Regions from separate parts of the Bacillus mojavensis genome, predicted to be linked through region 3. Evidence: a T-box and tRNA genes for the amino acid it is inferred to sense, from the RefSeq annotation. Region 3 holds a T-box; the other regions hold tRNA genes.
The links. The T-box of region 3 lies ahead of leuS (leucine--tRNA ligase). A T-box ahead of a tRNA ligase gene usually reads a tRNA of that ligase, here a tRNA-Leu.

Region 1 (3,246 bases), 1.2 Mb from region 3:
CTGGCACGTAGTTAGCCGTGGCTTTCTGGTTAGGTACCGTCAAGGTACCGCCCTATTCGAACGGTACTTGTTCTTCCCTAACAACAGAGCTTTACGATCCGAAAACCTTCATCACTCACGCGGCGTTGCTCCGTCAGACTTTCGTCCATTGCGGAAGATTCCCTACTGCTGCCTCCCGTAGGAGTCTGGGCCGTGTCTCAGTCCCAGTGTGGCCGATCACCCTCTCAGGTCGGCTACGCATCGTTGCCTTGGTGAGCCGTTACCTCACCAACTAGCTAATGCGCCGCGGGTCCATCTGTAAGTGGTAGCCGAAGCCACCTTTTATGTTTGAACCATGCGGTTCAAACAAGCATCCGGTATTAGCCCCGGTTTCCCGGAGTTATCCCAGTCTTACAGGCAGGTTACCCACGTGTTACTCACCCGTCCGCCGCTAACATCAGGGAGCAAGCTCCCATCTGTCCGCTCGACTTGCATGTATTAGGCACGCCGCCAGCGTTCGTCCTGAGCCAGGATCAAACTCTCCGATAAAGTAGTTTGACTGACTACGCACATCGCTGTGCGATTTATTTAAAACTTGAATTAACAGGTACGTTTTGTCTTGTTTAGTTTTCAAAGATCATTTTGTTTATCGCCTTGTTAAAGCAACTTTATTAGTATACAACGTCGCTTTCTCAAAGTCAACAACTTTTTTTAAATCTTTTTTTGGTGGAGCCTAGCGGGATCGAACCGCTGACCTCCTGCGTGCAAAGCAGGCGCTCTCCCAGCTGAGCTAAGGCCCCATAAAAATGGTCGGGAAGACAGGATTCGAACCTGCGACCCCATGGTCCCAAACCATGTGCTCTACCAAGCTGAGCTACTTCCCGATTCCTCATATTAAAATAATATATGGCGCGCCCGAGAGGAGTCGAACCCCTAACCTTTTGATCCGTAGTCAAACGCTCTATCCAATTGAGCTACGGGCGCAAATGATAATGCCGAGGGCCGGACTTGAACCGGCACGGTAGTCACCTACCGCAGGATTTTAAGTCCTGTGTGTCTGCCAATTCCACCACCCCGGCGTGGATGGTATAGTTGGAGCGGAAGACGGGATTCGAACCCGCGACCCCCACCTTGGCAAGGTGGTGTTCTACCACTGAACTACTTCCGCAGACAGGATGTCCAGTTTTTATAACTGTCATCCTATATAATGCGGGTGAAGGGACTTGAACCCCCACGTCATAAAGACACTAGATCCTAAGTCTAGCGCGTCTGCCAATTCCGCCACACCCGCTTAAAAATGGTGAGCCATGAAGGACTCGAACCTTCGACCCTCTGATTAAAAGTCAGATGCTCTACCAACTGAGCTAATGGCTCTTCTTACAAGAGACTTGAATATTATATCATATAAAAGTGGTGCCGGCAAGAGGACTTGAACCCCCAACCTACTGATTACAAGTCAGTTGCTCTACCAATTGAGCTACACCGGCAAATGGTGGAGGATGACGGGCTCGAACCGCCGACCCTCTGCTTGTAAGGCAGATGCTCTCCCAGCTGAGCTAATCCTCCATAATTGCACTAACGTGCAATTGCTTGGCGGCGTCCTACTCTCACAGGGGGAAACCCCCGACTACCATCGGCGCTGAAGAGCTTAACTTCCGTGTTCGGCATGGGAACGGGTGTGACCTCTTCGCTATCGCCACCAAACAATTGAGAGTGTTCTCTCAAAACTAGATAACAGGTGTGACATCATTAGAAATTAGGTTAAGTCCTCGATCGATTAGTATCTGTCAGCTCCATGTGTCGCCACACTTCCACCTCAGACCTATCAACCTGATCATCTTTCAGGGATCTTACTTCCTTGCGGAATGGGAAATCTCATCTTGAGGGGGCTTCATGCTTAGATGCTTTCAGCACTTATCCCGTCCGCACATAGCTACCCAGCGATGCCCTTGGCAGAACAACTGGTACACCAGCGGTGCGTCCATCCCGGTCCTCTCGTACTAAGGACAGCTCCTCTCAAATTTCCTGCGCCCGCGACGGATAGGGACCGAACTGTCTCACGACGTTCTGAACCCAGCTCGCGTACCGCTTTAATGGGCGAACAGCCCAACCCTTGGGACCGACTACAGCCCCAGGATGCGATGAGCCGACATCGAGGTGCCAAACCTCCCCGTCGATGTGGACTCTTGGGGAGATAAGCCTGTTATCCCCGGGGTAGCTTTTATCCGTTGAGCGATGGCCCTTCCATGCGGAACCACCGGATCACTAAGCCCGACTTTCGTCCCTGCTCGACTTGTAGGTCTCGCAGTCAAGCTCCCTTGTGCCTTTACACTCTGCGAATGATTTCCAACCATTCTGAGGGAACCTTTGGGCGCCTCCGTTACCTTTTAGGAGGCGACCGCCCCAGTCAAACTGCCCACCTGACACTGTCTCCCCGCCCGATAAGGGCGGCGGGTTAGAAGGTCAATACAGCCAGGGTAGTATCCCACCGATGCCTCCACCGAAGCTGGCGCTCCGGTTTCCAAGGCTCCTACCTATCCTGTACAAGCTGTACCAACATTCAATATCAGGCTGCAGTAAAGCTCCACGGGGTCTTTCCGTCCTGTCGCGGGTAACCTGCATCTTCACAGGTACTATAATTTCACCGAGTCTCTCGTTGAGACAGTGCCCAGATCGTTGCGCCTTTCGTGCGGGTCGGAACTTACCCGACAAGGAATTTCGCTACCTTAGGACCGTTATAGTTACGGCCGCCGTTTACTGGGGCTTCAATTCGCACCTTCGCTTACGCTAAGCGCTCCTCTTAACCTTCCAGCACCGGGCAGGCGTCAGCCCCTATACTTCGCCTTACGGCTTCGCAGAGACCTGTGTTTTTGCTAAACAGTCGCCTGGGCCTATTCACTGCGGCTCTCTCGGGCTTTCACCCTAACAGAGCACCCCTTCTCCCGAAGTTACGGGGTCATTTTGCCGAGTTCCTTAACGAGAGTTCTCTCGATCACCTTAGGATTCTCTCCTCGCCTACCTGTGTCGGTTTGCGGTACGGGCACCTCTCACCTCGCTAGAGGCTTTTCTTGGCAGTGTGGAATCAGGAACTTCGCTACTAAATTTCGCTCGCCATCACAGCTCAGCCTTATGGGAAACGGATTTGCCTATTTCCCAGCCTAACTGCTTGGACGCGGATATCCAATACCGCGCTTACCCTATCCTCCTGCGTCCCCCCATTGCTCAAATGGTGAGGAGGTGGTACAGGAATATCAACCTGTTGTCCAT
Region 2 (3,246 bases), 1.7 Mb from region 3:
GTACTTAAGTATACGCGCTTTTTTATAAAACTTTTTGAATCTCTGATCCAATAACTGTTGATTTTGTAGAGTAGGATGTTCGGTGGCCTTTTTAAAAACTTTTTTGTTTGTAGAGTTTGTAAGAAATTTTTTAACTATTGGTTCATTCAAAAATTGAAAATTTAACAATGTTTGTTTGCTCATGAAAAATCACCTCTACCTATTTAGTGAAATTAAATTAGAAGAAGTAAACGATTATGTAAAATTAGGGAACGCATGTTCTATTTTAAACCAATGATTAAATTTTTTCAATTTTTCATGAGAAATTTAGGAAATAGTTAAAAGTTTATAAAGAACGTTTACATCCATGGTGGATTTTTCACTTTATTTGGTACAAATGGCAGTATAGCCAAGTGGTAAGGCAAAGGTCTGCAAAACCTTTATCATCGGTTCGAATCCGATTGCTGCCTTTAATTTCAATTTAGGAAGGTGAATATTAATGAAACCAAATATTATTGTTTTTACAGCTGCTAATTGCATTTTTTGCAAGAAACAAAAAGAATGGTTAGATAAACATTCTATTGAATACCTAGAAAAAAAAGTAGAAGTTGAAAAACACAAACGAGAACTATTAGAAAGAAAGGTTTTAGGGGTACCCTTTACCATTATTACTTTTGAAAGAGAGCCAAAAGAGATTACTGTTGCAGGATTTAATGTTAATAAATTAGAGAGTCTTCTATTGGGGGATTAAAATGAAACAATTTGATAATTCACTGAATCAGTATTATCAATTGAAAAAAGATTTATTGTTAGTTGCTCAAAAGTTAAACTCATGCAATATTGAAGAAAAAGAGATGTATCAAGATATTGTGCTCTGTTACAGTAAACATTTGAAAGAAATAAATAGGTTATTAGAGAAAAAGTATGGTCTGAAGTTGTGTTCTGATGAGGAGTGACTTTGAATGCCTAATATAGTTTTAGATGCGGGTCATGGAGGTAACGATAGTGGGGCAACAGGCAATGGTTTGATTGAGAAAAATTTAACTTTGGACTTAGTATTAAAAGTAGAACAACATCTAAAAACAAAGCAGAGCGTGATAGTTCATCTAACTCGAAATACTGATGAATTTGTGTCTTTAAATAAACGATCACAGATTGCAAACAAACTAAATAGTAACCTCTTTGTTTCTCTTCATCATAATGCAGGTGGGGGAACAGGATTTGAATCATACATCTATCCTGGTCTAAAGAATACTATCACAGGACAAATCCAACAAGAGATGCATAAAGATATTATAAACTTTTTAAAACTGCAGGGTATGACTGATAGAGGACAACGTGAAGCAAATTTTGCGGTTTTGAGGCAAACTAAAATGCCAGCTATTTTGTTGGAGAATCTTTTTTTAGATTCCAAAAAAGACGCGTCTCTTTTAAAGAAACCGACATTTATTGAAGAATTGAGCCAAACAATGGCTAATAGTATTGCCAGTATCGCAACTAACCTTTAAAAAGGAGGGAGTTGCTTGAATTTATCTACTGAAACGCTTATTGCTATCATTGGAAATTTTGGTTTTCCTATATTAGTTGCTGTTTATTTACTAACACGGCTAGAGAGCAAATTAGATGCATTGACGGAAGCAATTATTGAACTCAAAAACAAAAAATAATTAAGAAAACCAGTTCGGGAAATGCTTACTGTGGCGGCTAACATTTCAAAGAACTGGTTTTTTTTCGGATATATTAAAGTACTATACGTTTATATGAATAATTCCCCTAGGAAACACACACCGCAATACCAACTTACTTTAAGTAACTGGTGAGTTTTGGTGAGTAAGTCTTCTTCCATAGCCTTATTTTCCACATAAGAAAATAATACCAAATGCGGTTAAACCCTTGGTATTATTGGGATGCGGCCGAGAGGACTTGAACCTCCACGGGTTATTCACCCACTAGGCCCTCAACCTAGCGCGTCTGCCATTCCGCCACGACCGCGTGACTATTAAAATGTTGTGCTGGTTTTCAGGCTCTTAACCTAGTAAAACCAATTTGCGTGCACTTTGTAAAATAAAGTGCGGGTGAAGGGACTCGAACCCCCACGTCGTAAGACACTAGATCCTAAGTCTAGCGCGTCTGCCAATTCCGCCACACCCGCAAAAAGACAAATGGTGAGCCATGAAGGACTCGAACCTTCGACCCTCTGATTAAAAGTCAGATGCTCTACCAACTGAGCTAATGGCTCTTACTATTTAATTTCAAAAAATAAAAATGGCTGGGCTAGCTGGATTCGAACCAACGCATGACGGAGTCAAAGTCCGTTGCCTTACCGCTTGGCTATAGCCCAACGAAAATGGAATGACCCGTACGGGATTCGAACCCGTGTTACCGCCGTGAAAGGGCGGTGTCTTAACCGCTTGACCAACGGGCCGATGGTTGAGAACTTATATCGCAATCTTATGGCGGAGAAGGAGGGATTTGAACCCTCGCGCCGCTTACGCGACCTACACCCTTAGCAGGGGCGCCTCTTCAGCCACTTGAGTACTTCTCCAAATATGGCTCCACAGGCAGGATTCGAACCTGCGACCGATCGGTTAACAGCCGATAGCTCTACCACTGAGCTACTGTGGAATAATGAGACAAGATTCATTATATCAGGCTTGTCATTCAGAGTCAAGAGGAAATGTTTTTTATTTATCTCTCGTGACGACTTTTATAATGTAACATAGGCTTGCCAGTTTCGTCAACCTTTTTTACGAAAAAATTCTTTTTATTTTCCCGCGGCATTTTCCGCATCTGTATCTGTCAGGATTCATGGCGCGTCTCTTTATATACTGTTGGCCGCAAGCCGTACATATATACCTATATGTTTTTTTGCTTTCTGTTTTTTTCTTTAGAGGCGTACAGAAGCGGGGCGCATTGACTTGCTGGAGAAGCGTTCTGAAATCTCTGTCCCTGTGCTTGTATCCTTTTCCTTCAAGGTGAAGGTGATAATGGCACAGCTCATGCTTGATAATGCCGATCAGTTCCTCTCTGCCGTGCTCAATCAAATATTTTCTGTTCAATTCGATGTTATGAGAGGTTAACAGGTATCTTCCGCCGGTCGTTTTAAGTTTGTCGTTGAAAACAGCCTGATGTCGAAACGGCTTTTTGAAAAATGTGTTGGAAATATCCTCTGTAAGCTTTTGCAAATCTTTGTTATCCATGGTGCACCTCACTAAAAAAACATTGAACGGGACAATTCACTGTTCGCATACAATAGGGTAATCACCG
Region 3 (3,246 bases):
TCGGGCTTTATGCCGGTAATGATTAATTCTGTTCCGGTCAATTTCAGCAAATGGCTCAGCTTGAAAATCTGGTCGGCGGTTTGTTCATTTACTTGGGCCAATCCTGATAGATCAATAATCAAATAATCATCTTTGGATGTTGATAAAATATTCGTCAATGTGCTGACGATGGAATTAAATCGCTCCTCTGTCAGGTTGCCGACTAGCGGAAGAGCCGAAATGCCGTTGCGAATCGGCACAATAGGAGTAGAAAGTGCAGTAATTTCTGTGAGGGAATCCTCGAGAAGCTGTTCATACTCTTTTTGCTTGGTAATGTCATTTTGAATTCCGACAAAATAGGTTTTGTCTTCTATTTCCAGCGGATCAATATATAACTCATTCCAGAACATCGTTCCGTCTTTTTTGTAGTTTTGAATTTGAACTGTAACCGGCTCTTTATTTTGTAAACCGGCTCTGATGTTGTCCACTTCACCAGCGTCTGTATCTTTCCCCTGTAAGAAGCGGCAGTTCTTTCCTAAAATTTCCTCGGCCTCATAACCGGTCATTTGAACAAAGCCTTGGTTTACGTAGACAATCGGATTATCTTCAAGTGCAGGATCTGTAATCACTACACCGACTCGCGCGTGATCAAGCGCTTTTTTGATAACGTCCAGCTGTCCTTTTATTCCGAATGATTGAAAACTACCCATATAATTCCCCCTTAGGCCGCCAGCTTGCTGTGCGAAAGCCTGATATTCCCCTTTTTTTAATGAATTCTACAGTAACCGTAGCACAACACATGTTCTGATTCAAGCAAGCGCAGTTTGTTGTTTGTCATTCGGGCTTGTCCTCGTATACACTAAAAATAAGAACAGAGTTTGAACATATGAACGGAAAGGTTTCTACATGCTAAATAGGTGACTAGGTAAATGTCACTGGGTGAAAAATGAATCTAATGCATCAAGCTTACCGATCATGTGTTCACATATAATGGAAGAAACAAGCTTTTTTCAGATTTGCCAGTATGTAGATATCGAAAATCATCGGAATCGTTTAAGGGGGCTGGATGGCCTGAAGTCGCTTTACGAAATAAGGGCTTTAGGAAGGTGATGATGAAGATGCTGCATCAGGTATTAATTGCTTGTGTAATTGGAGGAATCATGGGGATTCTCGGTCATGTGAAAAAGAGAGGCAGACTGGAGAAACCCAGGATGACAAAGCGGTTTATCTATCTTGGATTTTTGGAAGATTGGTTTATCGGCATGACGGCTTCCATTTTACTTGTACTATCCGCTGACCCCGATTCAGGAATTCAACTTGTCATCTTATCCATAATCTCAGGCTACGGCGGTGAAGCTGTTCTCAGAAGCTTTGATTTTGTAAGAGAAATGAACAGCGGCGGCGAACCGGCCGAGTCGAAACGTCAAACCAAAACTCCACCAGAATAATTGTCCTCAATCTTCGCCCGTTCAGGGTACATTCCCATTGTATACAAACCTGCTTGCACTTATGAACAGAATTCTATAAAATACAGTTAAGATTACGGTTGCGAAAAGAACAATGAAGAGGAGCAGTAAGAAGCAGATATTGTTTCAGAGAGTTGACGGCTGGTGAAAGTCAATCAAGTTTGTTTCTGAACTCACCTCAGAGTTGCAGCGGTGAAAAGCCGCTGACGCATAACTGCGTTAAAAGTATCAAGTGAGTGCGGCGTCTGCCGCGCTAACGAGGGTGGTACCGCGGGAAAACGAAAGTCTCTCGTCCCTTTTAGGGATGAGGGAGTTTTTTTTAGTTTGGGAATATTCTGAATATAATCCTCCCTGTCCCGTCAATACTTGAACATAAAACGCCGTATTCAATCAGAAGGAGGTTTTTACTTTGAGTTTTCAGCACAAAGAGATAGAAAAGAAATGGCAAAATTATTGGCTGGAAAACAAAACATTTGCCACTCTTGATCATAATGAGAAACAAAAATTTTACGCGCTGGACATGTTTCCTTATCCGTCTGGAGCGGGTCTTCACGTCGGACACCCTGAGGGCTATACAGCGACGGATATCCTCTCTCGCATGAAGCGCATGCAGGGGTATGACGTCCTTCATCCGATGGGCTGGGACGCATTCGGTCTGCCGGCTGAGCAATACGCCCTCGACACCGGGAATGATCCGGCAGTGTTTACGAAGCAGAATATCGATAATTTCCGCCGCCAAATCCAGGCGCTCGGTTTTTCATATGATTGGGATCGTGAAATCAACACGACAGATCCTGAATACTATAAATGGACACAATGGATTTTCTTAAAACTATACGAAAAGGGTCTTGCTTACGTTGATGAAGTGCCGGTTAACTGGTGCCCCGCACTCGGTACGGTTCTAGCCAACGAAGAAGTCATTGACGGAAAGAGTGAACGCGGCGGCCACCCGGTCGAAAGACGCCCAATGAAGCAGTGGATGCTGAAAATCACAGCTTATGCGGACAGGCTTCTTGATGACTTGGAAGAGCTTGATTGGCCGGAAAGCATTAAAGACATGCAGCGCAACTGGATCGGCCGTTCTGAAGGTGCGCACGTTCATTTTGGCATAGATGGACATGATGAATCATTTACGGTGTTTACAACAAGACCTGATACATTGTTCGGCGCTACATACACTGTCCTTGCTCCGGAGCATGCTTTGGTAGAAAAAATCACAGCTGCTGAGCAAAAAGAAGCTGTCGAAGCTTATATCAAAGAAATTCAATCAAAGAGTGACCTTGAGCGCACGGATCTTGCGAAAACAAAGACAGGCGTCTTCACCGGTGCTTATGCGATCAATCCTGTAAACGGTGAAAAACTGCCGATCTGGATCGCAGATTACGTTCTTGCTTCATACGGAACTGGTGCAGTCATGGCTGTTCCCGGTCACGATGAGCGTGATTTTGAATTCGCCAACACATTCGGCCTTCCAGTCAAGGAAGTCGTGAAAGGCGGAAATGTTGAAGAAGAAGCGTACACAGGCGACGGCGAGCATGTGAACTCTGATTTTCTGAATGGACTTACTAAACAGGAAGCGATTGAAAAAATGATCGCTTGGCTGGAAGAAACGAAAAACGGCGAAAAGAAAGTCACTTACCGTCTGCGCGACTGGCTCTTCAGCCGCCAGCGCTACTGGGGCGAGCCGATTCCGATCATTCATTGGGAGGACGGAACGTCAACAGCTGTGCCGGAGGAAGAACTGCCGCTGATTCTGCCGAAAACAAACGAAATCAAACCGAGCGGCACTGGCGAATCACCG

Region 1: it encodes a tRNA-Leu, which carries the amino acid that the T-box ahead of leuS (leucine--tRNA ligase) is inferred to sense. The anticodon was not compared.
Region 2: it encodes a tRNA-Leu, which carries the amino acid that the T-box ahead of leuS (leucine--tRNA ligase) is inferred to sense. The anticodon was not compared.

The regions. Positions count from the first base shown of each region.
Region 1 is NZ_CP051464.1:93,361-96,606, reverse strand. It holds rRNA gene HC660_RS00545 (16S ribosomal RNA) at 1-528, opposite strand, end outside; tRNA gene HC660_RS00540 (tRNA-Ala) at 704-779, opposite strand; tRNA gene HC660_RS00535 (tRNA-Pro) at 787-863, opposite strand; tRNA gene HC660_RS00530 (tRNA-Arg) at 887-963, opposite strand; tRNA gene HC660_RS00525 (tRNA-Leu) at 973-1,058, opposite strand; tRNA gene HC660_RS00520 (tRNA-Gly) at 1,073-1,147, opposite strand; tRNA gene HC660_RS00515 (tRNA-Leu) at 1,188-1,270, opposite strand; tRNA gene HC660_RS00510 (tRNA-Lys) at 1,278-1,353, opposite strand; tRNA gene HC660_RS00505 (tRNA-Thr) at 1,391-1,466, opposite strand; tRNA gene HC660_RS00500 (tRNA-Val) at 1,470-1,545, opposite strand; rRNA gene rrf (5S ribosomal RNA) at 1,568-1,683, opposite strand; rRNA gene HC660_RS00490 (23S ribosomal RNA) at 1,737-3,246, opposite strand, start outside.
Region 2 is NZ_CP051464.1:526,598-529,843, reverse strand. It holds gene HC660_RS02745 (sigma-70 family RNA polymerase sigma factor) at 1-183, opposite strand, end outside; tRNA gene HC660_RS02740 (tRNA-Cys) at 379-449, shown strand; gene HC660_RS02735 (glutaredoxin family protein) at 479-730, shown strand; gene HC660_RS02730 (hypothetical protein) at 732-935, shown strand; gene HC660_RS02725 (N-acetylmuramoyl-L-alanine amidase) at 942-1,487, shown strand; gene HC660_RS02720 (YvrJ family protein) at 1,503-1,646, shown strand; tRNA gene HC660_RS02715 (tRNA-Leu) at 1,888-1,971, opposite strand; tRNA gene HC660_RS02710 (tRNA-Leu) at 2,050-2,131, opposite strand; tRNA gene HC660_RS02705 (tRNA-Lys) at 2,143-2,218, opposite strand; tRNA gene HC660_RS02700 (tRNA-Gln) at 2,246-2,320, opposite strand; tRNA gene HC660_RS02695 (tRNA-Glu) at 2,333-2,404, opposite strand; tRNA gene HC660_RS02690 (tRNA-Ser) at 2,434-2,524, opposite strand; tRNA gene HC660_RS02685 (tRNA-Asn) at 2,530-2,604, opposite strand; gene HC660_RS02680 (SprT family protein) at 2,727-3,179, opposite strand.
Region 3 is NZ_CP051464.1:2,898,014-2,901,259, reverse strand. It holds gene ytvA (YtvA family blue-light photoreceptor) at 1-689, opposite strand, end outside; gene HC660_RS15175 (DUF4257 domain-containing protein) at 1,092-1,427, shown strand; T-box leader at 1,531-1,745, shown strand; gene leuS (leucine--tRNA ligase) at 1,855-3,246, shown strand, end outside.